One region of the Xenorhabdus sp. TS4 genome, then DNA from elsewhere that is predicted to be linked to it. Evidence: predicted binding sites of a transcription regulator. Region 1 holds the regulator's gene; each other region holds the start of a gene.
What was found. The regulator CRP, encoded in region 1, controls carbon source genes, mostly activating them, when cyclic AMP is high. The targets are predictions, from matches to a motif close to ATGTGANNNNNNTCACAT.
Positions count from the first base shown of each region.

Region 2: gntK (gluconokinase) is a predicted target of CRP. The motif match lies at 1,424-1,441, and genes of this name have one in related genera.
Region 3: msrB (peptide-methionine (R)-S-oxide reductase MsrB) is a predicted target of CRP. The motif match lies at 950-967, and genes of this name have one in related genera.

Region 1 is NZ_NKHQ01000001.1:113,480-127,461, reverse strand. Features, by position in the region: gene polA (DNA polymerase I) at 1-93, shown strand, start outside; gene yihA (ribosome biogenesis GTP-binding protein YihA/YsxC) at 557-1,180, opposite strand; gene ppiA (peptidylprolyl isomerase A) at 1,473-2,039, shown strand; gene Xets_RS00475 (aminodeoxychorismate synthase component II) at 2,321-2,896, shown strand; gene Xets_RS00470 (aspartate aminotransferase family protein) at 3,019-4,236, shown strand; gene crp (cAMP-activated global transcriptional regulator CRP) at 4,302-4,934, opposite strand; gene Xets_RS00460 (phosphoribulokinase) at 5,359-6,228, opposite strand; gene Xets_RS00455 (YheU family protein) at 6,295-6,513, opposite strand; gene Xets_RS00450 (LysE family translocator) at 6,696-7,301, shown strand; gene murP (PTS N-acetylmuramic acid transporter subunit IIBC) at 7,303-8,769, opposite strand; gene murQ (N-acetylmuramic acid 6-phosphate etherase) at 8,796-9,701, opposite strand; gene Xets_RS00435 (LysR family transcriptional regulator) at 10,705-11,604, shown strand; gene Xets_RS00430 (ABC transporter ATP-binding protein) at 11,905-13,848, opposite strand.
Region 2 is NZ_NKHQ01000054.1:51,222-54,584, reverse strand. Features, by position in the region: gene gntR (gluconate operon transcriptional repressor GntR) at 392-1,387, shown strand; gene gntK (gluconokinase) at 1,608-2,165, shown strand; gene gntU (gluconate transporter) at 2,162-3,363, shown strand, end outside.
Region 3 is NZ_NKHQ01000081.1:103,495-117,476, reverse strand. Features, by position in the region: gene gapA (glyceraldehyde-3-phosphate dehydrogenase) at 1-743, opposite strand, end outside; gene msrB (peptide-methionine (R)-S-oxide reductase MsrB) at 1,086-1,499, shown strand; gene Xets_RS17825 (YeaC family protein) at 1,694-1,975, shown strand; gene pncA (bifunctional nicotinamidase/pyrazinamidase) at 2,083-2,718, opposite strand; gene ansA (asparaginase) at 2,743-3,762, opposite strand; gene sppA (signal peptide peptidase SppA) at 3,872-5,749, opposite strand; gene Xets_RS17805 (NAD(P)H nitroreductase) at 5,923-6,474, shown strand; gene selD (selenide, water dikinase SelD) at 6,506-7,516, shown strand; gene Xets_RS17795 (DNA topoisomerase III) at 7,521-9,467, shown strand; gene xthA (exodeoxyribonuclease III) at 9,523-10,329, opposite strand; gene Xets_RS17785 (LysR family transcriptional regulator) at 10,982-11,845, shown strand; tRNA gene Xets_RS17780 (tRNA-Tyr) at 12,179-12,263, opposite strand; gene purU (formyltetrahydrofolate deformylase) at 12,508-13,356, opposite strand; gene Xets_RS17770 (YchJ family protein) at 13,424-13,885, opposite strand.

The DNA.
Region 1 (13,982 bases):
AAAATCAGAGAGCTGATGGAACAAAGTATGCAGCTTGATGTGCCGTTAAAAGTGGATGTTGGGATTGGTGATAATTGGGATCAGGCACACTGATGTCCCTTTTATCTTAGAAGCTGAAAAAGAGCCGCAGAAATGCGGTTCTTTTTTTATTGAATGATTTTTATGAAAATACTGCGTGTTTAATGAACTGGAATTATCTCAATTACACCGCGAAAAGGCGTGTGACAAGAATTTCAGTTAGATTTTAGATTAGATCTAGATCTCATAAATATGTAATTAAACTACATGAATGACGCCATAATAACCTGTTCTGCTTAAATGTTAACAGCTGAATCGAGGTAATTAGTGAAAATTAATTACAAAAAAGTCTTTTTTTGATGAAAAGAATAGGTTAAAGTTGTCGATGTAGGGTACAGAGGTAAGATGTTCTATCTTTCAGACCTTTTACTTCACGTAATCGGATTTAGCTGAATATTAGCTGCCCCAGTCATATTTTTTGACTGGGGCGTTTTTTTATGTCCGATTAATGGAAGTGCAGTAAGGCAGAAGGCGGATGTTACTCCGCCTCAATAGCAGGCTGATTGAACCAAAGATTGAGTTTTTGCTCTAGTTTATCGGTGCCGATTTTTTTCAGGGCGGAGAAGTATTCGACCTGAATATCACCATTCAGAGAGGACAATTCCTGACGAACTTTCGCTAGTTGGCTTTTACGGGCACCGGAAGCCAGTTTATCGGCTTTAGTGAGCAATACCATGACGGGGACTTGCATCACGACCGCCCATTCGATCATTTGCATATCCAGATCTTTCAACGGATGGCGGATATCCATCAAAACCACCAGCCCTAACAGGCATTCACGCTTTTGGAGATACTCTCCTAGGGCTTTCTGCCATTTACGTTTCATCTCTTCTGGGACTTCAGCGTAACCATAGCCTGGCAAGTCTACCAGACGAACACCTTCTTCTACTTCGAACAGGTTAATCAACTGGGTACGGCCAGGGGTTTTACTGGTACGCGCAAGGCTCTTTTGGCGGGTTAGTGCATTCAGGGCGCTAGATTTACCCGCATTTGACCTGCCGGCAAACGCGACCTCAATGCCCACATCTTGAGGCAGGTGGCGAATGTCAGGTGCACTCGTGATAAAGTGGGTCATATGATAGTTGTAGTTCTTGATGGTCAAAATGGTTATCTCCCTGAGGAATACACAAAAATAGCGCGGTGATTATACCGAGAGCAACCGCTTGTGGACAGGCGTAACTTTATACCGACATTTTACCGTCATTTATACCGATATTTTTTCCGATAATGAATGGCGCAGATAGTCGGAAAATAGTGTGTATAACTCACCTTGAGCAGTTGAGATACTCGTAAATGTAGGTAAATCTTTGGAACTTCACTCCATTGGGAATTACACTTAATGAGTTTTGTTGTTATGAGTTTTATTGTTGACCTCAAAAATAAAGGAACCATCAATGTTTAAACGTATTTTTGTGTCGCTTATGACTGCATGTGCTATCAGTGCGATAGCTGTCCCAGCATTAGCCGCTGAAACTCACGTGAAGCTGGTAACATCGGCTGGAGAAATCGAACTTGAGTTAGATAGCAATAAGGCACCAATTACTACCAAGAATTTCGTTGAATATGTCAATGAGGGATTTTATAACAACACTATTTTTCATCGTGTTATCCCAGGCTTTATGATCCAGGGCGGTGGCTTTACAAAGGATATGAAGCAAAAAGCTACCAGAGAGCCAATCAAAAATGAAGCAGATAACGGCCTGCGGAATTTGCGGGGTACTATTGCTATGGCACGTACCGCAGATAAGGACAGCGCAACCAGCCAGTTTTTTATTAACGTGACTGATAATGCTTTCCTTGACCACGGGCAGCGTGACTTCGGTTATGCGGTCTTTGGCAAAGTCGTCAAAGGCATGGATGTGGTTGATAAAATTTCTCAAGTCAAAACAGAAAATGTTGGCCCTTATCAAAATGTACCGGCAAAACCAATTGTGATCTTATCTGCCAAGGTTGAATCTTAACAGCCCGAACACCGACATAATACGGTATTCGGATAATCATTACTGGTTGTTTGAGTACCGTTTGCATTCCCCTTCTCTCCGCCATTTCTACGTTGTTACATCATGTTGCATTATGGTAATGCGGTCGCCGTACCACTATTTTAAAAGTGCTTCTGTGGTATGATTAGCCCCCCATTGCTGTTAATACTGCTTTACCTGATTTTACTATTATACAGAATGCATAATACCCCAATGGGGTAGGGCAACTTATAAGACTATAATAATCAGTAGGATATACTCCTATGTTACTAATAATAGATAACTACGATTCTTTTACATTCAATTTATATCAATATTTTTGTGAGTTAGGGGCAGAGGTTTTAGTTAAGCGTAATGATGAGATCCAGCTTGAAGATATCGAAGATTTGGCGCCTACTCATTTAGTCATTTCGCCGGGTCCTTGTACGCCGAATGAAGCAGGGATCTCGCTGGAAGCAATTTCACATTTTGCAGGGAAATTGCCCATCCTCGGTGTGTGCCTGGGACATCAGGCGATAGGTCAGGCTTTTGGTGCGAGCGTTGTTAAAGCGCGTGAAGTGATGCATGGAAAAACCAGCCTGATTCACCATAGCCAGCAAGGGGTATTCAAAGGATTAGATCGTCCATTGACGGTCACGCGTTACCACTCTCTGGTCATTGCCGCAGAAACGCTTCCGGCTTCATTTGAAGTGACAGCCTGGAGTCAGCGCAATGGTGACGTAGATGAAATCATGGGAATTCGTCACCGTACTTTGCCACTGGAAGGAGTGCAATTTCATCCAGAAAGCATTCTTAGTGAGCAGGGACACGAATTGTTGAATAATTTCCTCAAATATTAGTTAGATACCTCCGCATTCCCTCATTCTGTTATTTTTTTATTTGCCCTTAAGTGATTTTTTATTCATATTTTATGACTATTATTTCACTTCGAAATGGCAAATATAAAAATAAGGTGAGGGAAATGGTAGAAAATAAAGCAGCAAACCGAAATACCTATGATCAAGTGATGTTGCCCATTTATGCACCGGCGAATTTCATTCCTGTCAGAGGGCAAGGAAGTCGGGTATGGGATCAACAGGGTAAAGAATATATTGATTTTGCCGGGGGTATCGCTGTCTTGGCTTTGGGGCACAGTCATCCGGCTTTGGTGAACGCCTTGAAACAGCAAGGTGAAAAATTGTGGCATGTCAGCAATATTTTTACCAATGAGCCTGCCTTAACTTTAGCGCAAAAATTGATTGATTCGACCTTTGCTCAAAAAGTCTTTTTCGCTAATTCGGGAGCGGAAGCCAATGAAGCGGCATTTAAATTAGCACGTCGTTATGCGATTACTCGTCATTATCCCAATAAAACCAAAATCATTGCATTCCATCAGGCGTTTCATGGTCGTACCTTTTTCACTGTTTCGGTAGGAGGGCAGCCGAAATATGCCGAAGGGTTTGGACCTAAACCTGCTGATATTGTTCACGTGCCTTTTAATGATTTGGATGCCGTCAGGGCGGAAATCGATGATCACACTTGTGCTGTTGTTTTGGAGCCAATTCAAGGAGAAGGGGGGGTTACTCCTGCGACGATGGAGTTTCTGCATGGGGTGCGTGAATTGTGCGATAAGCATCAGGCTTTGTTGGTCTTTGATGAAGTTCAGAGTGGGATGGGGCGCACGGGTAAGTTATATGCTTACCAGCATTATGGCGTACAGCCGGATATCTTGACGACAGCAAAAGCGCTGGGGGGCGGTTTTCCAATTAGTGCAATGTTAACGACAGATACAATAGCGGCGGCAATGGAAACGGGGGCACATGGAACGACTTATGGTGGAAATCCATTGGCTTGTAGCGTCGGTTGTGTCGTACTGGATATCATCAATACGCCAGAAGTGCTGATGGGCGTGGAAAAACGGCACGATATGTACACTCATGCTCTGGAAAAGATGAACCAAAAATATGGTATCTTCCATGAATTTCGTGGAAAAGGCTTGCTGATTGGGGCCGTATTGAAAGCCGAATATCAGGGTAAGGCCAGAGAAATATTGCAGCAAGCGGCGGAACTGGGATTGATGTTATTAAGTGCAGGAGACAGCATCTTGCGTTTTACACCATCATTGATCATTTCTGAGGACGAAATCACAGAGGGTATGATGCGGCTGGAAATGGCGATATCCCGCTGGTTAAACAAATAACAGTAAAAAAAGCCAGTACGAAGTAACGGATTGCACTGGCTGAGTAGTTTCTGGTTTATCGGGAATTAACGTGTCCCATAAACGACGATGGTTTTGCCATGTGCAGAGATCAGGTTTTGATCTTCCAGCATTTTCAGGATACGGCCAACCGTTTCACGGGAGCAACCCACAATCTGCCCAATTTCCTGACGTGTGATTTTGATTTGCATACCATCAGGGTGAGTCATTGCATCAGGCTGTTTGGCCAAATTGAGCAACGTCTGGGCGATACGACCTGTAACGTCCAGAAAGGCTAAGTTACCTACTTTTTCGGAAGTGGTTTGTAGGCGACTTGCCATCTGAGCAGATAAACGCATCAGAATATCAGGATTCACCTGAATTAACTGGCGAAATTTCTTATAGGAAATTTCAGCCACTTCGCAGGCACTTTTTGCTCGCACCCATGCAGTACGCTCTTGTCCCTCTTCAAACAATCCAAGTTCACCAATGAAATCTCCCTGATTTAAATAAGAGAGAATCATCTCCTTACCTTCTTCATCTTTTATTAGAACAGCAACCGAACCTTTAACAATGTAGTAAAGCGTTTCTGCTTTCTCGCCTTGATGAATAAGCGTGCTCTTGGATGGATATTTGTGAATATGGCAGTGTGACAAAAACCATTCAAGAGTAGGGTCTGTTTGTGGCTTGCCGAGAACCATTCGCTTTATCCTCTGTTGTTATTTCTGCCTTTATAGTGTGAGAAACGGTAGTTCCTCTTCAGGCTAGCTTTTAAAGTCAATAGATTAACATATTAACCTGCTGAAAAACTGACAAGCGGGAATTTTATATGGATTATAAGGATGTCAAAATGTAGGTATATTGATCTTAACCCATATACCTTGCCAGTTCGCGCTTGTAACCTTGTTTGTAACACAGGAAAGCATTTCTGTCTCCTCCTGTATCGCTTCAGCATATTAAACTGACTGGTAGATTACCAGAAATCAGGCAGAAGAGTTGGTTTTATTGATTTTACATTTATAAAAGGGAAAAAATTATGTCACAAAAAATGGTCTGTTTATTTAAATAAAACAGGTAACGTTATTTTTTGTTACCTGCCTTATTAAAAATTAAATAGGGATTAAATTACGAAATTTTTTTGCCTTCCAGTAATTGCTTAACAAGCGGTGCCATAATTAATTCCATTGCCAGCCCCATTTTTCCACCTGGAACGACGATAGTATTTATGCTGGAAATAAATGAGCCCTGAAGCATAGCGAGTAAATAAGGAAAATCAATTTGAGTGAGGCCACGGAAGCGGATCACGATAAAACTTTCGTCCAGCGAGGGAATGGCTTTGGCAGAGAAGGGATTGGAGGTATCAACGGTGGGGACACGCTGGAAATTGATGTGAGTACGTGAAAACTGAGGAGTGATGTAGCGGATATAGTCATCCATTGAGCGGACAACGGAATCCATGACAGCCTCTCTGGAATGCCCACGTTCACCGGTATCACGGATGAGTTTTTGTATCCATTCTAAATTGACGATAGGCACAACGCCAATCAATAGATCCACATGACTGGCGACATTGTGTTGTGGCGTGACAACACCACCGTGCAGCCCTTCATAAAATAGGACGTCTGTCTTTGATGGCAGGGGTTCCCACGGTGTGAACGTACCTGGTGATTGGTTATAGGGAACGGCTTCATCATAGGTATGGAGATATTTTCGGCAGCGGCCATTGCCCGTTTCCCCATACTCAAAGAATGTTTTTTCCAACATACCGAAATCATTAGCTTCTGGCCCAAAGTAGCTGATATGTCTGCCTTGTTCTCTTGCTTTGCGTATCTCGGCATCCATTTCAGGACGAGTGTAACGATGGAAACTATCCCCTTCTATCAGTGCGGCGGTTACGTCAAGTTGTTGGAAAATCTTACGGAAAGCGACACTGGTGGTGGTTGTTCCTGCTCCACTGGAGCCAGTGATTGCGATGACGGGGTGTTTGGCAGACATGAACAGACTCCTTAATCAATAAAACTGGCGAATCAGTCAATTAGAATGAATAAAGCAAGCTGAGCTTTACGGACGGAACATCTCTTTAGGCAAGATATTAACGGTTCCATGTAGTTCAGACCATACCAACAGAACCTCGCCTCGTTCAAGCTGACGTTTTACATCCTGTACTTTTTGTTCGAGCGTTTTTTCCTGTTCACCATAATCAGTACCTTCCCGCAGGACAAAACTTTCAATTAAGTTGTGGAGTGTATCGGCTTCCAATTGTTGCCACGGGATAATCATTGTGATTGCTCCTGAAAATACTGTAATTCATTATCGGGTAAATTTAGATGTTGCCAATGGAGTTGTAGTCTGGGATTCATAATGAATTGATTTCATGATTAGTTATCTTGTATATGAAATAACATACTGTTATTTTTCTTGAAAAGAAATGCCAACTATCTGGGTGGGAGGGGAATCTACCCATGACTTTAAGCCTGATATTTTCGCTTAGTATATTTATGTTTATTTCCGCTGTCACACCGGGCCCAAACAATTTGTTACTGACATCATCGGGAGCTAATTTTGGTATTCGCCGCTCTATCCCGCTTTGTTTGGGCATTATTCTGGGAATGCAGACAATTTTGCTGCTGTCTGCGTTTGGTGTTGCGGCGTTACTGTTGATTTATCCTGCTATACACATGGGCCTGAAAATACTCGGATGTCTGTATTTATTATGGCTAGCCTGGAAAACAGCTACTTCGCATTATAAGCGGCTGGACACCACAACATCGGCAGGAGAGCCAATAAAGATTTATCAAGGTTGGTTATTGCAGTTCTTAAATCCCAAAACATGGTTGATGGGATTGGGTGCAATCAGTAGTTACAGTCTGGCTGGAGAGTTGTATAACCATTCCATTTTTGTTATCAGTATCGTGATGTTAATCGTCAATACCCTTGCTGGTGCAATCTGGCTTGTTCTCGGTTCACTGATTGGACGGTTACTGAAAAGCCGTCGCGCGTGGTTTACATTTAATATCGCAATGGGTGTCCTGACCGCCGCTTGTGTGCCTTTAATCTGGTTTGGCTGAGTTAACTTAAATCGATATTTTTGCTGCCGAAGAATAGCGTTAGCGTGAAGCCAGCGATATAAGAGACGATTAGTCCGGCACCATATATTGCCATGCCCGTGAATATGCCGCTGTCGGATGTCATCAGCGGCAGGGCGACTAGCCCGGAAGGGCCGAAAACGCTATTCAATCCGACAGGCCATCCCCACCAGGCAATCAGACCGATAAAAAAACCACCTATGGCACCGCCGAGACAGGCGGTGACAAAAGGTTTGACGCGGGGAAGTGTGACACCATAGATCAAGGGCTCGCCAATTCCCAATAAACCTGGAATGATGGCGCCTTTGATTTGAGCGCGCAGTAACGCGCCTTTTTGGGCTTTGACATATAACGCCAGTGCGGAACCTACTTGCCCCGCCCCTGCCATCGCCAGAATGGGAAAAAGGGAATTAAATCCTTGTGCTTCCATCAAAGCAAAATAGACGGGGACAAAGCCCTGATGTACACCAAACATCACGGCGATTAGGAATAGCCCTGCCAAGATGGCTGTACCGAATGGGTTGCCATTCAAATTCATGAACAGCCATGACATCACGGTAAACAAATAACCTCCGACAGGCATAATGACGATAAATGCAACAGCGCCCATAATAAGTAGGGTGACTGTGGAAGTCAGGATCATATCCAGATCAGAGGGCATGATTTTTCGGATCTGTTTTTCCACCCAGGCACCGAGAATACAGGCAATCAGTATCCCGATAATATTGCCTCGCGGGTCAATGGCGAAGCCAAAAAAATGACTGATACCAGAGTAGAAACCACTGGTAGCTTCGGCGTTATAACCCAGCACAAATAGAGAAGCGATGATGGCTCCGTTAACCCCATATCCCCCAAATGCCTTTTGTGCATTGTAGCCAATCAAGATACCTAAGAAACTGAACATGCCTTTGCTGAAAATTTTCATATAGCCAACCATCTCAACCAATATAGCGTTGGGATGAGAGACTTCTTTAATAAAAATTTGTTCCAACAGAGTAGCAAAACCCAATAACAGGCCAACGGCAATAAATCCAGGGATCAGGGGAGTAAAGATGGTGGCAAATTTAGCCAGAAATTTATGGACTGAACTGGTTTGTTTTTCTTTGAGATGTTTTTTGTTAGAGGTGGCGATATCTTTTAGTGTGTCAGAATGGGGTTTAGCAGGGGAAAGTTCAGATCCACTGGGATGACGTGTATCACTTAACAGCGTTTTCATCATCTCTGCTGCTGTTTGGGCTTTACCGGAGCCAAGGACAATCTGGAGTTGGTCATCAGTCGCTATGACGCCCAAGACACCGGTAATCTTCTTCAAGTAGAATATGTCGGCAAGTGAATCATCCCGTAGTGTCAACCGCAGGCGGGTCATGCAATTTCCACAACGGGCAATGTTACCCGCTCCGCCAATGGCGTTGAGTATTTCAGCCAACATTTCCTGACGAATTTTAGCCATTTAAACCCCCTCTAAAGAGGCAATGATTATCGGTCTGTTGAGATAGCTGGCCGGATAAGCCCTTGGTGTTCTGCCAATAATGCTTTGGCCTCTTTGGCGCTGACGCCCGATAAAATCATGACGATTGCGGTCTTGCAATGACCACCACAGGTGTTTAAGGCCTGTTCTGCCATTTCTCTGCTGCACTCCGTGGCGGCGATGACAATATTCTTCTGGCGTTCGATTAATTTGGCATTGGTAGCTTCTACATCAACCATCAAATTACCATATACTTTGCCAATACGGATCATGGTGCCTGTTGTGATCATATTCAGTATCAATTTTTGTGCCGTTCCTGCCTTCATACGGGATGAACCCGTTATCACTTCTGGCCCTACGACAGGCGTGATGGCAATATCAGCCAATTGCACCATTGAGCTATCTGGATTGCAGCTGATACAGGCGACAGTAGCACCAACTGATTTGGCATATTCCATTGCACCTAATACATAGGGTGTTCGGCCACTGGCAGCGATCCCTACCAGGACATCTCTTTGGTTAAAGTGTAGAGCCTTAAGATCTTCTGTGCCTAATTGCCGATTATCTTCTGCATTTTCGACAGCTTGTAGAATGGCTTGATGCCCTCCGGCAATTAAGCCGATTACCTGTTCTGGTTTTGTACCATAAGTTGGTGGACATTCACTGGCATCCAGGATACCTAAGCGTCCAGATGTGCCAGCTCCACTATAGATTAAGCGCCCACCCTGACGAAATGCCTCGGCAACTTTATCAACCACACTGGCAATTTGAGGTAATGTTTTTTCAACAGCAATAGCCACTTTTTTATCTTCATCATTGATGACGTGCAGCATATCGAGAGTTGAGAGTTGATCAATGTGGGTACTGGCGGGATTACGACTCTCTGTTATCATATTGCTCAAGTCGATTTTCATCATTTTTCTGCCATATTTTATCGAAACTAAGAAGTGATTTATGTGGGTCAGATTATCTTACTGAGCATTTAATAGAAAATATACACCAAAATAGATTAAAAACACTATTTTCCGCTTTCTCTTTTATATTGGCAAAAATTGTCGATATTATGTTTAAAGGCGGTTTATTAGATAACTATGCGACTGGAGAGAAAGTAAAATTATATACTATATTGGTCATCAACTTTGTTTTGTTTGTATTTTTTATTTTTTCGATAAAAATCAACATGCTTTATCCATAAAATAACAAGCCAATACAGAATATTCCGATATAAAAAAGATCTTAAACTTGTTAAGAATAAGTATACACTATCACTAGCAACACATTATAAAGCCTGCCATTGTCGTATTGCTATTTTTTAATATTACATTTCCTTATTAACACGTAATAAGAGTAAATATTAAAATGGCCATAAAAGTAAAGTATGGATGAATTGTTAATAATATAATTGGTGTGAATTATCTGCTGTTTGTTACATTATACGAGTAAGCCAGATATATATGCTTTTCTTTATATTTTCCAATTAAATTATTCACACAATAGTTTCACAACATGATATTTTAACTTTCATGATCTCTGGTATTTGATTTGGCAGATTCTCAATAAATAAAAGTTATCAGTTGTGGATCTGTTTGTATGCTATATCTCGATTATTTTTAAACTTCATAAATATTAATGACGCTGTAGTTTAAAAAATGAAATAGAGTGATAAACAATATGGGTAGTAAGGAATATATCCATATTGCGAGAATAATTAGTTACTATTGAAATAATTTTACAATGAAATTAAAACATAATTATAATAAATGTTTTGCGAATTGTACCCTTATTAACTAACATTTTATTAGTTAACATTTTGACCATTTGACCTGATAAAACCTTTGGCAAAACACTAAGTTAAAATGCTATCACCATGAATCTGTAATGTTTTGTAGTTATTCAACAATCATTGGGCTAAAGAACATGGATATACGCAATCTTGAAGCTTTTATCGTTTTGGCTGAAACTCTTAATTATCATAAGGCTTCTGAGAGGCTTTATCTTTCTCAGCCGGCCTTGACGAAGAAAATCCACGGGTTGGAAGATATTCTTGGGGCGTCACTATTTACAAGGGGACCAAATGGAACGAGGTTGACAGATTTTGGGCAGAAGACGTTGGAAAATACCCGGAAGTTTTTATCTCACTATGAACACTTCAAAAGTCAGGTTCATTTCGATTCAAAAGAGGATATGGTCAGGCACTTATACGTCGGCTCTTGTTTTCCTATCCACAATTATTCTCAAATAGAGAATCAGATAGTGGAAAAAAAAGGGAATGTCGTGCTGTCATTGGTGACTGGACTGTCAGTCGAGCAGCAGATAAATTTATTGAATGCAGGGATGTTACATGTTGCAGTGATGCCGCTATCATCTATTATTGCTCAGTTAGAGCCAAAAAAGGTGTTTACGGAAAGATTGATCTATATCTTTAAGAAAGGAAGTTATCTGGTATCTAAATGCAGAACAGCCTTAAGTAAGTTTGGGAACGGAGTTACTCCGACAAATTCACCAGAAAAAAAAGAGATGGTTGAGTTAACGGAGTGTCTCAATGTTTTTCCTATTTATACTGGTGCTGGTGACAATATGCATTTGCTATTAAAAACAAATGATATCATGTTGATAGTAGAGATGATCACAAAAAATAATGCCTATACTTGTGTGCCTAAACGGATTATTAGCTCTATTCCTGAGTATTATATGAATTTTTTAGAAATTGTTGAAACGGATAAAAAAATTGATCTTGGTGTGGTATGGGCAAAATCCATAGATGAGTCTTTGATTGAAGATGCTGAAAACTTTTCTGCCTTAGTTGCTAATGTATAAGTCAGTGATTATTTTTTGTTTTATACGGAATATTTTTGTTTTGTCTCTTATGATAATCAAGCTTGAGGTGTAATTTGTAAAAGTTTTCTCAGTAAGGAGCTAAAAATGAGAATCTGAAACATTTTTCAATTATAAATAATCTCCTGCATAATTGATGAGTTATTATTTTTTACGGCGAGTATTCTTGCTGTTTGCAAGCAATTTTATATTTTTGCTTTGTAATCAGGGAATAATCGGGTGTTGAATGGCAATACCCGATTATATACCTACAGGTTTATACCTGAAAAATTAACTGACTCCTTAACTCGCATTAAATTCTGCTGTCATTTGTTCGAGCTGTTCCTGAATGTCCAACCATTCCATTTCAGTATCCTCCAGTTTGAATTTTGTTTGCGTTTGCTGATGCAGGCATTCAGTCAGTTCAGTTTTACGATCATTGTCGTAAAGCGTGTTGTCTGACAGTTTCTCTTCTAATTCCGTCAATGCCGTACCCAGTTTTTCCATCTGTTTTTCAAGGGCTGCAAGCTGTTTACGCAATGGCTGCGTTTGGTTACGGAATTCAGCTTCACGCCGTTTTTGATCTTTACGCTCTTGGGCACTGTAATTTTGAGTGCTATTCGTTGAAGATTCGGTCTCTGATTTTTCTTTTTCCTGGCTATCCCGCATTTGCTGGCGTTGCAGTTCAGTGAGCCATTGCTGATAATCTTCTAAATCGCCTTTAAAAAGTTCTACTTTGCCATCATGTACCAGATAAAGTTCGTCTGTTGTAGAGCGCAGTAAGTGCCTGTCATGCGATACGACGACCAGAGCACCTTCGAAATCAATAAGTGCTTCAGTTAATGCTTGTCTCATGTCGAGATCAAGGTGGTTGGTCGGTTCGTCAAGCAGAAGGAGGTTAGGGCGCTGCCAGATAATCAGAGCCAGTACTAAACGGGCCTTTTCACCACCGGAAAAACGTCCGCTTGGATCGGTCACTTGATCGCCTTTGAAGCCAAATCCTCCCAGATAATCCCGAAGCTGTTGTTCCGCTTCTTGGGGAGCGATGCGGGCTAAATGTTGTAATGGAGATTCATCTGCCCGTAGGTATTCCAACTGGTGCTGTGCGAAGTAACCCAGTTTAATGCCTTTCGATAAGGCAATTTCTCCTTGCTGAGGTGCAAGCTCTCCTGCCAGCAACTTGATCAACGTGGATTTACCCGCACCATTGCGGCCTAGCAGGCCGATCCGTGAACCTGGCACCAGATTTAATTTGATCGAGTTCAATACCGTTTTCTCACCATAGCCAGCACTGACTTTATCCATGTTTAAGAGTGGATTTGGCAGGTTATCCGGCTGGCGGAAACTGAAATGGAAAGGGTTATCAACATGAGCGGGAGCGATAAGCTCCATGCGTTCCAGCATTTTGATGCGGCTTTGTGCCTGTTTTGCTTTAGAGGCTTTGGCGCGGAAGCGGTCAATATAGCTCTGTAAATGAGCTACTTTTTCCTGTTGGCTTTGGTATAGCGCCTGTTGCTGAGCAAGTTTGGCCACACGTTGCCGTTCGAAGGAAGAGTAGTTGCCGGTGTATTCGTATAGATCCTGCTGCTCAATGTGCAGAATTTTATCGATGATTGGATCGAGAAAATCGCGATCGTGGGAAATGAGAATCAAGGTGCCGGTATAACTCTTCAACCATTTTTCGAGCCAGATAACCGCGTCCAGATCAAGGTGGTTGGTCGGTTCGTCGAGTAATAGCAAATCAGAGCGGCAGATCAGCGCTTGTGCCAGGTTGAGGCGCATACGCCAGCCACCAGAGAACGAACGTACAGGTTGCTCTAGCTGAGTCTGAGAAAAACCCAATCCATGCAGCAGACTGGCGGCTCTGGCGCGGATTGTCCACGCCTGAATAGTATCAAGCAAGCCATGAAGATGGGCGATGGCGTGACCGTCGTTTTGTTCGTTGGCTATTTTGAGTTTTTGCTCCAGTTGCCGGAATTCACGGTCACCATCGATGACATATTCCAGCGCTGATGTTTCCAGGGCTGGCGTTTCCTGATTAACCCAAGCCAGTGCCCAGTTGTTGGGAAAGGTGACAGAGCCACTTTCAGCTTGAAGTTCATCTTTCAGTAATGCAAGCAGGGTAGATTTACCACAGCCATTTTTGCCAACTAATCCGATTTTTTGTCCGGGATTGATGGTTGCGTTGGCGTTATCCAGCAGGACGCGAATGCCACGACGGATTTGCAGTGAAGAGAAAACAATCATAGATGCCGTCTATATATAATGTGTTAGGTTAATTAATAGTTAGATTTATATATCCTTCATCTTTCAAGTTGCTGCTTTGTTGACTGCGTTCCCCATACCAATCGTATATTGATATGCATAGTGATCGTTGATAC
Region 2 (3,363 bases), on a different contig from region 1:
TTAGTCTATAAAGTCAGTCAAATTTTCTCTTTCATTCTTCCGATTTATCATCTGTAATTCAGATCACATTTCATCCATATTTTTAACTCTTACTTATCAATTTATGAGATTCCCATTGCTGAAATCGCAAAAGAACCTGTTGGTCTTAACTCAACAACAAAGAGAGTAAGAGTCTGAAAACTATTGCATTGAGTAGCGGGGATATCCACCAACATGTTGGAATATTCACTCAAGCACGTGTAAGTCATCACAGTTTCAGCAATTGCTGATAAATAAGATGCGAGTATATTGGCATTTTTCACTAGAAAGCGTGTTGTAATGATGTATAAATATGTTAAAACCGCGAGTTATTCCTCTGTACCTATCAATAACTGATTGCATTACATTGAAAATGAAGAAAAAACGCCCAGCTTTACAAGATGTTGCTGACCTCGTTGGGGTCACAAAAATGACGGTCAGCCGTTTTTTACGCAATCCCGATCAGGTTTCTGAAGCGTTGGGAAAACGAATAGCGGAAGCTGTGGAACAACTAGGTTATATTCCCAACCGTGTGCCCGATATTCTTTCCAATTCCACCAGCCGTGCAATAGGGGTTTTGCTTCCTTCATTGACCAATCAGGTCTTCGCTGAAGTTATTCGCGGTATCGAGCATGTGACTGATCGCAATGGATATCAGACCATGCTCGCCCACTATGGTTATTCTGCCCAGAAAGAAGAAGAACGTTTACTCTCCCTGCTTGCTTACAATATTGATGGCCTGATTCTGGCAGAACGCACGCATACTCCCAAAACGTTAAAGGTGCTGCAGACAGTAGGTATTCCTGTTGTCGAATTGATGGACAGTGTATCGCCTTGCCTTGATATTGCAGTAGGGATCGATAATTTTGCAGCGGCTCGTCAGATGACGATGGCGATGATCGAACGCGGTTGCAAAAACATTATTTATCTCGGTGCACGGCAGGATGAACGAACGATGATCCGTTTGCAAGGGTTTGAAATGGCGATGTTCAATGCTGGGCTTCAACCGAGAAAAATGATGACACCAGTCAGCTCTTCCTATTCATTAGGCGCGCAGCTTTTGCAGGAATCCTGCCAGAAATATCCTGAAATTGATGGCCTGTTTTGTACGAATGATGATATCGCCATTGGGGCGATTTTTGAGTGCCAGCGACAGGGGATTAAAATACCGGAAGAGATAGCGATAGCTGGCTTTCATGGCCATGATGTCGGCCAGGTAATGACTCCCAAGCTTGCCAGCGTGCTGACTCCTCGTGACTTAATGGGACGCAAGGCAGCGGAATCCTTACTTGCTCGTTTGAGGGGGGAGAAACTGGAACAAACTCTGATTGATGTTGGGTTTACCCTTTCATTGGGTGAAAGTGTTTAATTTTTGTAGCTCGAAATGATGTTTTCCCATTTTCAATTGCGATAAGCCTCACATTTTCCTTTTTTGATGGTCCTGATTGATTGCCCACCATCCAGCCCTGCTGCTAATGTTACCGGTAATTAGTTACCGGTAACACTTGGTGGGTAATATTTCCCTGCTAATTTTTTAGTGTAAATCAAATGGATATATAAGCGGTAAGATCTGTGTAAAGGAGTTTGATATGAGTGATACCCAACAACCAAACCACGTTTTTGTATTGATGGGGGTATCCGGCAGCGGTAAATCTGCGGTTGCCAGTGGTGTTGCCCGTGAACTAGGGGCTGCATTTCTGGATGGGGACTTCCTTCATCCCCGTGCCAATATTACAAAAATGGCACAGGGCCACGCCTTGAATGATGATGATCGTAGGCCGTGGTTGAAAGCACTCAATGATGCTATTTTTGCCATGCAACGCACCAACCCTATCTCCCTGCTCGTGTGTTCTGCCTTGAAAAAAAGTTATCGGGATATGTTACGTGATGGCAATCAACACTTGTCTTTTCTCTATATGAAGGGGGATTTTGACTTAATCGAAAGCCGCCTGAAAGCACGCAAGGGGCATTTCTTTAAACCACAAATGCTAATCTCTCAATTTGAGACACTGGAAGCGCCGACCAGTGATGAAAATGATGTCCATCACATTGATATAAAACCTGATCTTGATGAAGTCATCAAAAATGCGATTAAAGCTATTGACCATATCCAATCTATTAACCGTATTAGTGAGGGGCATTCATGAGTACTGTAACTCTGGTTCTGACGGCCATCGGCTCTGTTCTCCTATTATTGTTTCTGGTGATGAAAGCTAGGTTACATGCTTTTATTGCCTTGATGATGGTTTCTGTGGGGGCGGGAATTTTTTCTGGCATGCCATTGGAGAAAATCACTCAGACGATGCAAGAAGGTATGGCAGGCACTTTGGGCTTTCTTGCCATTGTTGTGGCTCTTGGTGCAATGTTTGGCAAGATCTTGCATGAAACGGGTGCCCTTGACCAGATTGCCGTGAAACTGCTGGGTAGCTTTGGTGAAAAGCGGGCCAACTATGCATTGGGTGTTGCCGGGCTTGTCTGTGCATTACCACTGTTTTTTGATGTGGCGGTTGTGTTGTTGATTGGCGTGGTATTTGCCGTTGCGCGTCGCACCAATGGCAATGTTGTGAAACTGGCGATTCCATTGTTTGCAGGTGTTGCGGCCGCGGCCGCGTTTTTGGTTCCGGGGCCAACTCCGATGGTGCTGGCTTCCCAGATGGGAGCCGATTTTGGCTGGATGATCCTGATTGGCCTGAGCGCCGCCGTTCCCGGCATGTTATTGGCTGGCCCAATATACGGTAACTTTATCAGCAAATATGTGACACTGGATTTACCCAAAGATCTGGGCACCCCAAGCATTGGCAAAAGCCAGATGCCTTCCTTTGGTTTCAGCCTGGCATTGGTATTGTTCCCATTGATATTGGTGGGCTTGAAAACCATTGGTGCACGTTTTGTTGATCAGCAATCAGCGCTATATCACTGGCTGGAATTTCTTGGTCATCCTTTCATTGCAATTTTGCTTGCTTGTCTAGTGGCGATTTACGGGTTGGCGATTCGTCGCGGTATGAGTAAGGATAAAGTCATGGAAGTCTGCTCTGCGGCGATTCAACCTGCGGGAATTATTTTGCTGGTGACAGGTGCAGGTGGTGTATTTAAACAAGTGCTGGTGGATTCAGGTGTTGGACCTGCATTGGGTAATGCGTTGATCGGTGCTGGCCTGCCAATCGCACTGGCGTGTTTTATTTTGTCAGGCGCGGTGCGTGTGATTCAGGGTTCGGCAACTGTCGCGTGTTTGACCACGGTAGGGTTGGTTCTGCCAGTGATTGGCGAACTGGGCTATTCTGGTGCGCAAATGGCGGCGTTGTCAGTATGTATCGCCGGTGGCTCTTTGGTTCTTAGCCATGTGAA
Region 3 (13,982 bases), on a different contig from region 1:
GCCAGACGTGCAGTCAGGTCAACAACAGATACGTTAGGAGTAGGAACACGGAAAGACATGCCGGTCAGTTTGCCGTTCAGTTCTGGAATAACTTTGCCTACTGCTTTTGCTGCGCCAGTGGAAGATGGGATGATGTTCTGCGCTGCACCACGGCCACCACGCCAGTCTTTCGCTGAAGGACCATCAACAGTTTTTTGGGTAGCAGTTGTTGCGTGAACTGTAGTCATCAGACCTTCAATGATACCGAATTTGTCATTGATAACTTTAGCCAGTGGAGCCAGACAGTTAGTGGTACAGGATGCGTTGGAAACGATATCCTGGCCTGCGTAGGCATTGTGGTTGACACCCATAACAAACATTGGAGTATTGTCTTTGGATGGACCGGTCAGAACAACTTTTTTCGCGCCTGCCGCGATATGCTTACGTGCAGTTTCGTCGGTCAGGAAAATACCCGTTGCTTCTGCAACAACATCAACACCGACTTCGTTCCATTTCAGGTTAGCTGGGTCTCTTTCAGATGTCACACGGATGGTTTTGCCGTTAACAACCAGTTGACCGTCTTTAACTTCAACAGTGCCTTTGAAGCGGCCGTGGGTTGAATCGTATTTCAGCATGTATGCCATGTATTCTGCATCCAACAGATCATTGATCGCAACGATTTCAATGTCTGAGCGTTCCTGAGCAGCACGGAAAACAATACGGCCGATACGACCAAAACCGTTAATACCTACTTTGATAGTCATAGTATTCCACCAGCTATTTTTTAGTGAATTAAAAGTTGTTTCTAAAGTTACCAAAATCTTGCCAGCCGTCAAGCGGAATCGTGTCAACAATTGAAAAATATCAATTTAATAATCACTATCTAGACGATTGTTATACAGCTGGGACAAGCTCTACGCACACTATTATCGGGGTATAAGGAGATATTTAAAGTTACCATTGGTTAGTTATGTGAGACTTATCACAATTAGTAAAGTAAATTGCTATGTTGGATGGGTTAGAATGCGTTTTGACATTTTGGTGTTAATTTTGGGTTGTTTCCGATGATATTTTATTGAAAATATTGACCTTAAAAGGTGGTCATTATGACTAAAAGTCAAAATATTTCCCTTTCTATAGAAAAGCTTAGTGAAATGCAGCGCTATGTTACACAAGAAGCAGGTACTGAGCCGTCATTTTCAGGAAAACTACTGCACAACAAAAAAAATGGCATTTATTATTGCTTGTGTTGCCGCCAGCCATTATTTGTTTCTGATACGAAATTTGATTCGGGATGTGGATGGCCGAGCTTCTACCAACCGATTCGTGATGGTTCCATCACATATCTTGATGATTATTCTCATAATATGCATCGGATAGAGGTGCGTTGTAGCCAATGTCAGGCACATTTGGGGCATGTCTTTCCCGATGGTCCCAAACCGACAGGAGAACGTTTTTGTATTAATTCAGCAGCGCTGCGTTTTGTTGATAAAGAAACAGGCGAAGAAACGGTAGGTTAATGTTATTTTGAATACTCTGAATTTAAATGAAATGTTGGCTTTATGAGCTGATGAGAAACGATTCAGCTCATTTTTTGACAAAGTATTCTTAACTGTTCTTAAGGTCAATATATTAATAATAACCATGTCGGCTTACAGCCGTACAAGTAAAATATGTAGTGAAATAGAAGCGCATAGCCATTAAGGAAATTTCGATGAAGTTGGATGATTTACTCTCCGCCATGACTCCTGAAATTTATCAGCGATTAGTTCAGGCTGTTGAACTGGGAAAATGGCAGGATGGTGTACCACTTACGCCAGAACAGAAAGAATACAGTTTACAGGCGGTGATGCTCTGGCAAGCAAAATATAATCATGATCCTGAACATATGACGATTGGCACAGATGGCCAAATTACCATAAAAAGTAAACAGGAGTTAAAGGCTATATTTCAGTCCGACATGGTCGCAAAATTAAAACCTCAGTCAGAAGATTGAAATGGCATGAATTGAGAACCTCGTCCTATTTTTTGTTTAAGAACGAGGTTATTTTTAGTTACATCAATTAGATGTATAAATTAATTTTATTAATGATTGGGGTTGGGTCATAAAATGGGTATCATTTCACTTTGTGGAACTAACTTAGCCCCTTTTCTGGTCATTTCCTCAACTGCTTGTTGGCTATCGTCTTCTTGGATATTAACACCACGGCAGCCATCAAGAATGACATAGGTTTCATAACCTAGTGCCAGGGCATCCAGTACGGTAAATTTTACGCAGTAATCAGTGGCGATACCCATGACAAAGAGGCGTTGTATATTCTGCTCTGTTAACCATGCATCCAGACGGGTTTTACTTTTATGGTCATTATCAAAGAATGCACTATAGCTATCTATTTGGGGATTTTCACCTTTTCGGAAAATTTCTTGAATAGCAGATTGGTTTAACAAAGGATGAAATTCTGCACCAAACTCTCCTTGTATACAGTGGCTCGGCCACCATACTTGAGGAATGCCATTGAGTTTTCCTAATTCACCTACTTTCTGTCCTGAGTTTTCTGCAAAGCTCATATGGTTGGCTGGATGCCAATCCTGAGTGGCGATAACCGTAATATTATTTTCCTGACATCGTGCAATAACGTTATTGGCTACCTCAATTACTGCATCACTGTCTTTGACAGCCAGGGCTCCCCCAGTACAAAAGTCATTTTGTAGATCGATAAGTAATAATGCTGTTTTCATCATATTTCTCGACTCACCTATTTATTATTCATCGGAATAACTCAATTCTCCCCGCAGATTTTGTTGCATCAGATAGCGGATCTCTTCAGGTGTATAAGATTGGCTTAATAAATAATGCAATTTCGTTAAAGTTGCTTCGAAAGTCATGTCATAACCGCTGATAACACCTGATGCAGCCAGAGAATGACCCGTCGCATAGCCTTCCATGTTGACTCGGCCAGAAATACATTGTGTCAAATTGACCACAATAATACCTCGCTCAGTTGCTTTCTTTAACGTTTGCAACAAATCAGCACGTTGCGGAGCATTGCCAACACCGTATGAGCGCAAAATTAATGCTTTGACTGGTTGCATCAGAATATTTTCTACCACCTGACCGGATAATCCCGGGTAGATGGTTACAACACCAATCGGTTGTGATGTGATTGAGTTCACACCAAACTCGCCGTGACTAACAGGTATGGGGTTTGTTTTGAAGGTACGAATATTTATCCCGGCTTCCATCAGTGGTGGGCAGTTTGGGGATGAAAAAGCATCAAAACCATCTGCATGGGCTTTAATTGTTCTATTGCCACGAAATAACTTATTGTTAAAAAATAAGCTGACTTCGTTAATAGGATAATTTGCTGCGAGATACAATGCATTAAGAAGATTAGTTTGTCCATCGGAACGCAATGCTTCCAGAGGAATTTGTGACCCTGTCACAATAATAGGTTTGTTAAGGTTTTCGAACATGAAGGCGAGTGCTGACGCAGTGAAAGCCATGGTATCTGTACCGTGCAGAATCACAAAACCATCATAGTCATGATAATTCTGATAGATATCATTTGCGATAATGCTCCAGTCGTCAGGACTCATATCAGAAGAATCAATCAGGGGTTGGTGCTCACGGATTGTGAATGTTGGCATTTCTGGACGGTGAAATTCTGGCATTTTGGCGAGTTGTTGTTGTAAATGGCCGGAAACGGGAATGTATCCATTGGGAGAATGTTGCATCCCAATAGTACCGCCAGTGTAAACAACGTAGATCGATTTCTTCTGCATGGTAACGCCTCAATAAAAACATTTAGCTGGATTATAGGGAGTATCAAGAATAAAAAAAGCCTGATGGCGAAATCAGGCTTTAAGTTTGTTGGAAAATTAGTCAGTAATTTTAACGAATATCGACACAATTCAAACAGAAGGTATAGATATTCTGCGGATCTTTCATATTGTTATAAAATGCAGCTTGTTTTTTCACATCTTGAGCGACTTCGGCAAGTGAAGCCGGCAACATTGACTGCAAAGTATTTGGTAATAGTGCTTGCGCTGACGAAGTCAGTCCCAACATGAATTTTTCTGAGAATGAAAGTTCAGGTTGCATCCAGTCCAGTGATACATTTTTGACCTTTGCCAGCTCAGCGGCTTTTTTAACGGCATCATCAAAATCACCCAGTTGGTCGACTAAACCATGTTTTTTGGCATCAATGCCACTCCAAACACGCCCCTGAGCGATATTATCGATTTCATTCAGAGACTTATTACGGGCAACTGCTACCAGCCCGATAAACTTATTGTAGCCATTCTCAATAGCCAACTGTATTACATCTGAAAATGTCTGGTTGATGCCTTTGGTTGCAGAGATATCGGCTAATGGCGTTGTTGAAACACCGTCGGTATTCACACCAACGTAATTGAGGCTCTTTTCAATGGTTTGAATAACACCAAAAACACCAATCGAGCCTGTTAAGGTACTCGGATCAGCAATAATGTAGTTAGCAGGGGTAGAAATCCAATAACCCCCTGAGGCAGTCACCCCCCCCATGGAAACTACAATAGGTTTCGCATTTCCTGTCTTGTCATCTCGGATAGCTGCCAATTCATTGCGAATAATTTCAGACGCACTGATACTGCCACCTGGGCTGTTTACTCGTAATACGATCGCTTTGATGTTGGGGTTATGGTGTGCGGCACGTAGTTGTTCAACAATAGTGTCACTTCCAACGATACCGGTTGATTGTTTGCCTTCTAAAATGGCCCCTTCAGCAACAATGACAGCAATGTTGCCTTTATTATCTGTATTTTGTATTGGTTTTTGGTCGATGTAATCATAAATGCTGATGTAATTGAAATGTTTTTGTTCTTTATTCCAGCCGAATTTCTCCTGCATTTTCTTTTCAACGGCACTGCGTGGCTCAATATAGTCCACCAGTTTGTTTTGGTACGCATACAGTGCAGTGTCTCCGCCAGCTTTACGGAATTTCTCGATAAAGTTTGCTGCGCCAGGGAAGATCTGATCGGCAGGGATATGTCGGTTAACTGCGATAGTATTTAAGTAATTGTCCCACAATTCGTTGAGCCAAAGGCTGTCAGCTTCACGAGCCTCTTTTGACATATCGTTACGTAACATGGGTTCAACTGCTGATTTATAGGTTCCCACACGGAAAATATGGGTAGATACTTTCAACGTATCCAACAATGACTTGTAGTATAAATGGTTAGTAGAGAAACCATGGATATCAACAGAGCCGAGTGGAGATAAATATATTTTATCGGCATAGCTGGCTAAAAGATATTGTGATTGACTGTAAGAGTCACCAATCGCAAAAACAGGTTTTCCTGCTGTTTTAAATTCGTTGATAGCCTTGCCAATATATCTCATAGAAGCCTGATCTGAGCCGATGAAATCATTTAGCTTCAATACCATGCCTGTAATTTTGGGATCGTTTTTTGCGCGGCGAATGTTGTCAACAACGTCAAACACGGAGGTTTCTTTGTAATTGCTATTGGATGGTCCAAAAAGATTTTTTGCGAATTGTTCAAATGGACTGCGATCCGTTACGCGATCAAGAACAATACCAGATAAGTTGACATACAATGCCCCGTGAGAGTTATCGTCAAGTTTGGATTGTTGTTGGTAAACGATGACTCCAATAACGACGACAACAATCAACAGAATAAAAATAAGATTGAAAATAAATTGGCGAACAAAATTTAGGAGTTTCCAACTCCATTTAAATAATGCTGCCGTGAAGTGCCATAATTTGCGCATATTGTCTCCGATTATGGTATCAAATGGAAATGGGGTTATCCTAATCAGCTCGTTGGGAAATGTCAGCTGGAAATCATGTTATTGATTGAAAAAATAGTTTATGTGCTTTCATTCATTGACGAATAAACAGAGAATGTTGGTTTGAGACAGATTATCTTATTTAGGAGAAAATAATGAATGCTTTGGAACTTTTGTTAAATCGTCGTTCAGTTTCACGTTTAACAACCCCCGCCCCAAAAGGTAATGAATTGCAACATATTTTAGCCGCAGGGATGAGAGCGCCTGACCATGGGGCTTTGCGTCCTTGGCATTTTATTGTGATGGAAGGGGAAGGCATAAATAAATTCAGTAACCTCCTTGAAAAAGCAGCCATTGAGGGTGGATTGGGAAAGGAGGTTGAGGAGAAAGCAAAAAATGCCCCTTACCGAGCACCTATGATTATTACCGTTATCGCCAAGGTAGTTGAACATGCAAAAGTTCCGGCATGGGAACAAGTTGTTGCTGCGGGGTGTGCCGTTCACGCGATGCAAATGGCCGCAGTCACCCAAGGTTTTGGCGGCATATGGCGTTCAGGCTCATGGACAGAAGATCCCATTGTCAGGGCTGGTTTGGGATGTGAGGAAAATGACAAGATTGTTGGGTTCCTTTACTTAGGAACCCCTGAACTCAGGGCACCTGCAAAAGTTGCAATACCAGATTTAACGAATTTTGTCAGTTACTTCTAATTTGCCAGTGACTTCTTAACTGGAGCGACTAATGTCAACTGAAATCCGTCTGACTCAATACAGCCATGATGCCGGATGTGACTGCAAAATTTCGCCTAAAGTGCTGGAAACTATTTTGCACAGTGAACAGGCAAAATTTTTCGATCCTAATCTTTTGGTCGGCAATGAAACCCATGATGATGCTGCTGTGTATGATATTGGTAATGGTACAGGTATCATTAGTACTACGGATTTTTTTATGCCGATTGTTGATGATACGTTTGATTTTGGCCGTGTTGCGGCCACTAATGCTATCAGTGATATTTACGCGATGGGGGGGACAATTAATAAGCTGGCCCCGGAAATCGCTCAAAATGTCATTGAGGGAGGCAGGGCTGTTTGTCAGGAAGCGGGCATTTCTCTGGCTGGAGGGCATTCTATTGATGCACCTGAACCCATATTCGGTTTGTCAGTGACGGGTATTATCAATATTGAACGTGTAAAGCGTAATGATCAGGCAAAGGCGGGGAATCTCCTGTTTCTGACTAAACCTTTGGGTGTTGGCGTATTGACTACGGCTGAAAAGAAAGGTTTGCTTCAACCTGAACACCAAGGTATTGCGAAAGAAACTATGTGCCAGTTAAATAACGCGGGGACAGATTTTGCAGGAATTGAGGGTGTTACAGCGATGACGGATGTAACAGGCTTCGGTTTGTTAGGGCATTTGAGTGAAATTTGTGAAGGTTCTGGTGTTCAGGCGAAGGTCAAATTTTCACAAATTCCGCGATTGCCAGATGTTGATATTTATATCGAAAAAGGTTGCGTACCTGGAGGCACAGGACGCAACTTTGACAGCTATGGGCACTTAGTTGGAAAGATGACTCCTCATCAATGCCATCTCCTGTGTGACCCACAAACTTCGGGTGGTTTGTTGCTGGCGATTTTGCCGGATGCCGTGGAAGAGGCGAAAGCCGTTGCACGAAGCCACAACATTGATTTTTTTGCTATTGGTGAACTGACTGAGCCAAGCTCAGGCAGAGCACTAATTGAAGTTCTTGAATAATTCCATGCGTCTTTTTATTGCAGAAAAACCCAGCCTCGCGAGAGCCATCGCAGATGTTTTACCGAAGCCCCATCGACGTGGGGATGGGTTTATCGAATGTGGTAATAACCAGTTTGTGACTTGGTGTGTTGGTCATCTATTGGAACAGGCCGAACCCGATGCCTACGAGAGCCGTTATGCGCGTTGGGTCTTGGCTGATTTACCGATCATTCCTGAAAAATGGCAGCTAAAGCCACGGGCAGCCGTGGCCAAACAGCTCAACATAATTAAATCCCTATTGGAAAGAGCGACCGAAATAATCCATGCAGGAGACCCTGATCGTGAAGGTCAATTGTTGGTGGATGAAGTGCTGGACTTTTTAGATCTGGATACGGATAAAAAACACAATGTCCAACGATGCCTAATCAATGATCTAAATCCCCAGGCGGTCGTAAAAGCGATTGAACGGTTAAGGAGCAATCGGGAGTTTATCCCCTTATGTGTTTCTGCACTCGCCAGAGCCAGAGCGGACTGGCTTTATGGCATCAATATGACCCGCGCTTACACCTTATTAGGCAAAAATGCAGGTTATCAAGGGGTATTATCGGTTGGGCGTGTCCAAACTCCTGTTTTAGGTTTGGTTGTGCGCCGCGATGAAGAGATAGAAAATTTCGTGCCAAAAGACTTTTTTGAAGTCAAAGCACATGTTGTTACACCCAATGAAGAGCGATTTACGGCTTTATGGCAACCCAGTGAATCTTGCATTGATTTTCAGGATGAAGAAGGGAGAATTATTCACCGGCCGTTAGCTGAGCATGTTGTTGCTCGTATTACCGGACAACCCGCCTATGTCTCTTCCTATCAGGATAAGCGTGAATCAGAAACGGCACCATTGCCTTTTTCCTTGTCATCTTTACAGATTGAAGCGGCCAGGCGTTTTGGCTTGAGCGCTCAAGATGTACTTGACATTTGTCAGCGGCTTTATGAAACCCATAAATTGATCACTTATCCACGCTCTGACAGTCGTTACCTGCCGGAAGAACATTTTGTTGGGCGTCATGCGGTCCTGAATGCCATTTCGGTTCATGCTACTCATTTGCTTCCGCAGGATGCTTTAGATATAGAGCAAAAGAACCGCTGTTGGGATGATAAGAAGGTTGATGCTCACCATGCCATTATTCCTACTGCACGTAGTAGCCAAGTCAATTTAACCGAAAATGAAAGCCATATTTATAGTTTGATTGCGCGACAATACCTGATGCAGTTTTTTCCTGATGCGGTATTTCGGAAATGTACGATTGAACTTGATATTGCAGGGGGGAAATTTATCGCCAAGGCACGTTTTCTGGCAGAAGCGGGTTGGAGGACTCTGCTTGGCAACAAGGAACGGGATGAAGAGAATGAAGGTACGCCATTACCTGTTGTTGCTAAAGGAGATGAATTATTGTGTGAGAGAGGCGAAGTGGTGGAAAGGCAGACACAACCTCCACGGCCTTTCACTGATGCAACACTATTGTCTGCAATGACTGGCATAGCCCGATTTGTGCAGGATAAAGCTTTGAAAAAGGTGCTTCGTGCCACTGATGGTTTGGGTACGGAAGCGACCCGAGCAGGGATCATTGAGTTGCTATTCAAACGGGATTTCCTGTACAAAAAAGGGCGCTATATTCACGCGACTCCGGCTGGCAGGGCTTTAATTCATGTATTGCCGGACATGGCGGTATTGCCAGATATGACTGCACATTGGGAATCTCGGTTGACGCAAATCAGCGAAAAGCAATTCCGTTATCAGGATTTTATGTTCCCCCTTCAGGAAACATTGCAGCAGTTGATTTGGCAGGCAAAACAGCATCGTAATTTGACGGCTTTTAGGGACTTGCCTCCTGTTCCCGTTAATGCCAAAAAAGGGAAAGGAAAGCAGGCAAAATCCAGTAAGAGCAGGGCAAAGAAAGATCAAGCCAATCAGGGATAATCTGAAATGCTGACACAGCACCACCTATTATGGTGCTGTGTTTCATGATCGCTGTTTATATCTTAAATTCAGTCCAAACAGGGGCATGATCGGATGGTTTTTCCATGCTGCGGATAGCATAATCGATACCAGAAGAGATACATCTTTCTGCCAATGGATGGCTGGCAAGCAGCAAATCAATGCGCAGCCCACGATTATCATCAAAGCCTTTTGAACGATAGTCGAACCAAGAAAACTGGTCATTGACTTCGGGGCTTAGTGCTCGGAATGTATCGATGAATCCCCAATTTTTCAAGCGTGCCATCCATTCACGCTCTTCTGGCAGGAAAGAACATTTCCCCGTCTTTAACCAGCGTTTCTGGTTGTTTTCTCCGATACCAATATCGAGATCTGTTGGACTGATATTCATGTCTCCCATAATCAGAATGTGTGACTCCGGAGAATGGTTAGTTTCCAGGTAAGACAGTAGATCCTGATAAAACTTTTCTTTTGCAGGAAATTTAATTGGGTGATCACGGCTCTCCCCTTGAGGAAAATAGCCATTGATTACAGTTAATAAACCAAGAGGTGTCTCGATATCGGCCATAATAATGCGGCGCTGTGCATCATCGCCATCAGTAGGAAAACCTTTACGGATATCTACGGGTTGTTGGCGAGTCAACAGGGCGACACCGTAGTGCGATTTTTGACCATGATAAAAAACGTGATAACCCAGCTTACTGACTTCTTCCAGAGGAAACATTTCATCATGGACTTTTATTTCTTGTAATCCGATAACATCAGGTTGGTGTTGTTCAACAATGGCAGCGAGTTGATGATGACGTGCTCTTAACCCATTAATATTGAATGATATAAATTTCATATTGTTATAATCACCTATATAATATTCTTATTCTTAATGTTAACAGATACAAATAAGGATGTAACTATTTATTAAATAATAAATTTTACCTAATTATTTTGATAATTCGCTATTTTACTCATATATGTAATACTATATTGAGTATAATGCCCTCGTTACCCCAAATTTAAAGTGTCGAATCGATTTTTAAATAATAAAAAGACACCAAATCAATAAATAGTAAATTAATTGATGTATAACAATTCACTAATTGTTATGTGTTATATTTAACATTTGATATTATAATTTTCCGTGAGAGTTTTTATTCTTGAAATTTATTTTATGTTGTGTGTTACAAAAATTAATTAATGAAAAAGTAGAAGAGTTAATCAATCTCTGATAGAAATTTGAACTTGTAGGCCAGGGTTATATTTATTAATGGTTTACAATCACGGTGGAATATTCATCATGATATAGATGAATAATATAGTTCATCTAAACCGCATTATTGCATCAGGGACTGGCATTTTATATAAATGTCATTTGAAAAATACTTATTTTTATTGTACAAAATTATACCTTCATAATATCAAGTTTGATTTAGCGGTTACCTGATGAGAAGGCCATTTCAAGGAAATTATTTTAGCCACAAGTTACATAGGAACGGTGAATTATGTTTTTTTCTCGTAAATTAGAAGCATTCATGGCGGTGGTGGAAATGGGTTCTTTAAGCAAAGCGGCAAGAGTGATGAACCGTACGACTCCCCCAGTCGCTAAATCAATTAAAGACTTTGAAGCGACGTTAGGAAAGCGCTTATTCAAAAGGGAGAAGTTTGGGATGATTCTGACCAAAGACGGAGTGGAGTTATATAATGACTTAAAAGAGCTCTATTTGAAAGAGAAAGAAATTACAAAGAAACACATTAGCGGGAGTATTTGTAATGTTGTAAATATATACCATGATTGGGGTAAGAAAAAGCATCTGATTTCGCTTTATAAAGCAGCGGACAGAAATAATGCTCAAGTTAATATATTACGCTTCAGTTATGATAACATTGATGAAATAGTTGACTATGAGGGCAATACAATAATTTTAAGTTCAGAAAAAATACTTAGTGATCGATTCAGCCTGGTAAGGAAAATTGATGGCCCAAATTTGGGGATCTGCTGCCGTAAAGAGTTATTGGCTGAAGTCAATGGGGACTTTACTCAATTGCTGAGAAAGAGAACGTGGTTATGTGATCCAGTGCTCTATAAAGGCAATTTGATAAAGAATTTGGAAGAGGAAATGATAAAAAACGGAGAAAAAGTTAATATTCGACAGATGGATAATATCGAATGCTGTCTCAATTTTATTCAGTCAACCGATTATATTTTTATTACAGATTCCCATTCCGGTGCATTGGAAGAGGGAGAAAGCCTAGGCTTCATTTCTATATCACGGCCTGATGCAATTAATCAGTGTTATGTCTACAAATCAAAATCTCATTCAAGTGTGTTAAATCGTTTCATCGACTCCGTCAGTGATATGGAGTAACTGACTGCGTGAGCGGAGCGAACTATCAGGTTTCTCAGCTCCGCTATGGGTGTTTGCCCAAATGCATTAAAAGAGCTTAGAATAGATTTTTGATGGTGGTGAGGAAGGATGATGTGTTATTTCGTTCCTCACCTTTGGCTTATATAGGTATTACACATCTGTCATTTCATCTTGCTTCTCTTGCCCATAGCCATTCTGTGGTATTCCAATTTGAATGTTAGCTGAACGCATTAACACTTTCCAAATCGATACATTCTATGAGCCAGCAAGCTATAATCTGCTTTAGTAAGGATAAGTATGTTTCATTTTATGTAATGAAATGTGAGTTCTTGATGGTGGTGGGGGAAGGATTCGAACCTTCGAAGTCTGTGACGGCAGATTTACAGTCTGCTCCCTTTGGCCGCTCGGGAACCCCACCAGATTTTTGGATTTTTGAATTGTATGCTATCGTTAGCAGCGAGCGGCATGATATCAGATAAACCGCCGCTGTAAAGTAGCTAATTGAAAATAAAGTATCGTATGATTACTTTTTGATCCGGGTGATTGTGTTGCAACCTACTGGGTAATATCATCGATAGAAAGTATCTGTATTACAGGTTGCATTTTGCCCAAGCAGCTATAGACACAATACTTTATTGTTTATTAAAAAATAACATGGTTGATTAAAGAATAACGGTACGGTTACCATATACAAAAACCCGCTGGGAAAATACCCAGTGTAATGCTTGGCTCAATACATTCTTTTCAACATCCCGTCCTGCCCGCATCATCTCCTCAGCGGTATAGGTGTGATCCACATTTATCACATCTTGGGTGATAATCGGCCCTTCATCCAAATTGTCATTTACATAATGAGCCGTCGCGCCAATAATTTTCACACCACGCTCATAAGCCTGATGGTAAGGGCGAGCACCGATAAATGCGGGCAAGAATGAATGGTGAATGTTGATTATTTGATTTGGGTAATGCTGAACAAATGCCGGTGTTAAGACTCGCATATACTTGGCAAGCACAACATAATCCGGCTTATATTGATCAATTTGGGCTATCAATGCTTCGTCATGTTGTTCACGGGTTAGACCCTCATGACTGATGTAATGGAATGGGATATCAAACTGCTCAACCAATTTTTGCAAAGTAGTATGATTGCCGATGACAGCAGCAATTTCGACATCCAGTCCACCATAGACGCTTTTGACTAAAATATCGCCAATGCAATGCGCTTCTTTTGTCACCATGATAACGATACGACGTCGGCCCGCTGTATTCAATTCACGGTTTGAACCCGCCGGTAGAGCGTCATCCAAATCTGCCAGAAGAGTTTCGTCATTAAAAATACCCTCCAGCTCGGTACGCATAAAAAATCGGCCAGTACGATGATCAACAAACTCATTATTTTGAACGATGTTTAATTGATGTTTGTAACAAATGTTTGTGATTTTTGCGATCAATCCTTTGGAATCAGGACAAATCGTCCGCAAGATTTTTTTTTGTATGTTTGCGTTTTGCATGGATTACGAGAACCTCAAATATTCTTCACTGTGTGTGAGTTGTTATGTTTGATATTTAGATGCTGATTTAACCACAGCATTTCTTATATTTTTTGCCTGAACCACATGGGCAAGGGCTATTTCGGCCTATTTCAGGGCGAATGCCATCTATATAAAACCAACGTTGATCAATGCGCAAAAAACGTGAGCGCTCATGAATCAATTGCTTATCTTGCTTTCCTTGTTCAATAAAGCAAGCTGAAAATTCAACATAAGCTTCGTTATTATGTTTCCCCTGATGAGTTTCGAGGACATTTAATCCCAGCCATTGTACACCGGCAAAACTTTGTTCTATTTCTGTACGCCCATTTTCAGCCTGGCAATCTGGGTGCCAGGTAGCGATAAGATAGTCTGCATTTTGTGTAACGTAAGCGCTATATCTGGAACGCATCAGGGATTCAGCATTTGGGGCAGGGTGATGATTTTCAAGATAGGGACTACAGCAAAGGTCGAAAGATGAGCCACTGCCGCAGGGACACATTTTTGTCAAAATAACTCCAGTTATTTAAAGAAGTTGCAGATTATCGTTAATTGTAAGGTAAATTAGTATTTGTTGAATAGGATTAAATGCACAACCCGACATCTAA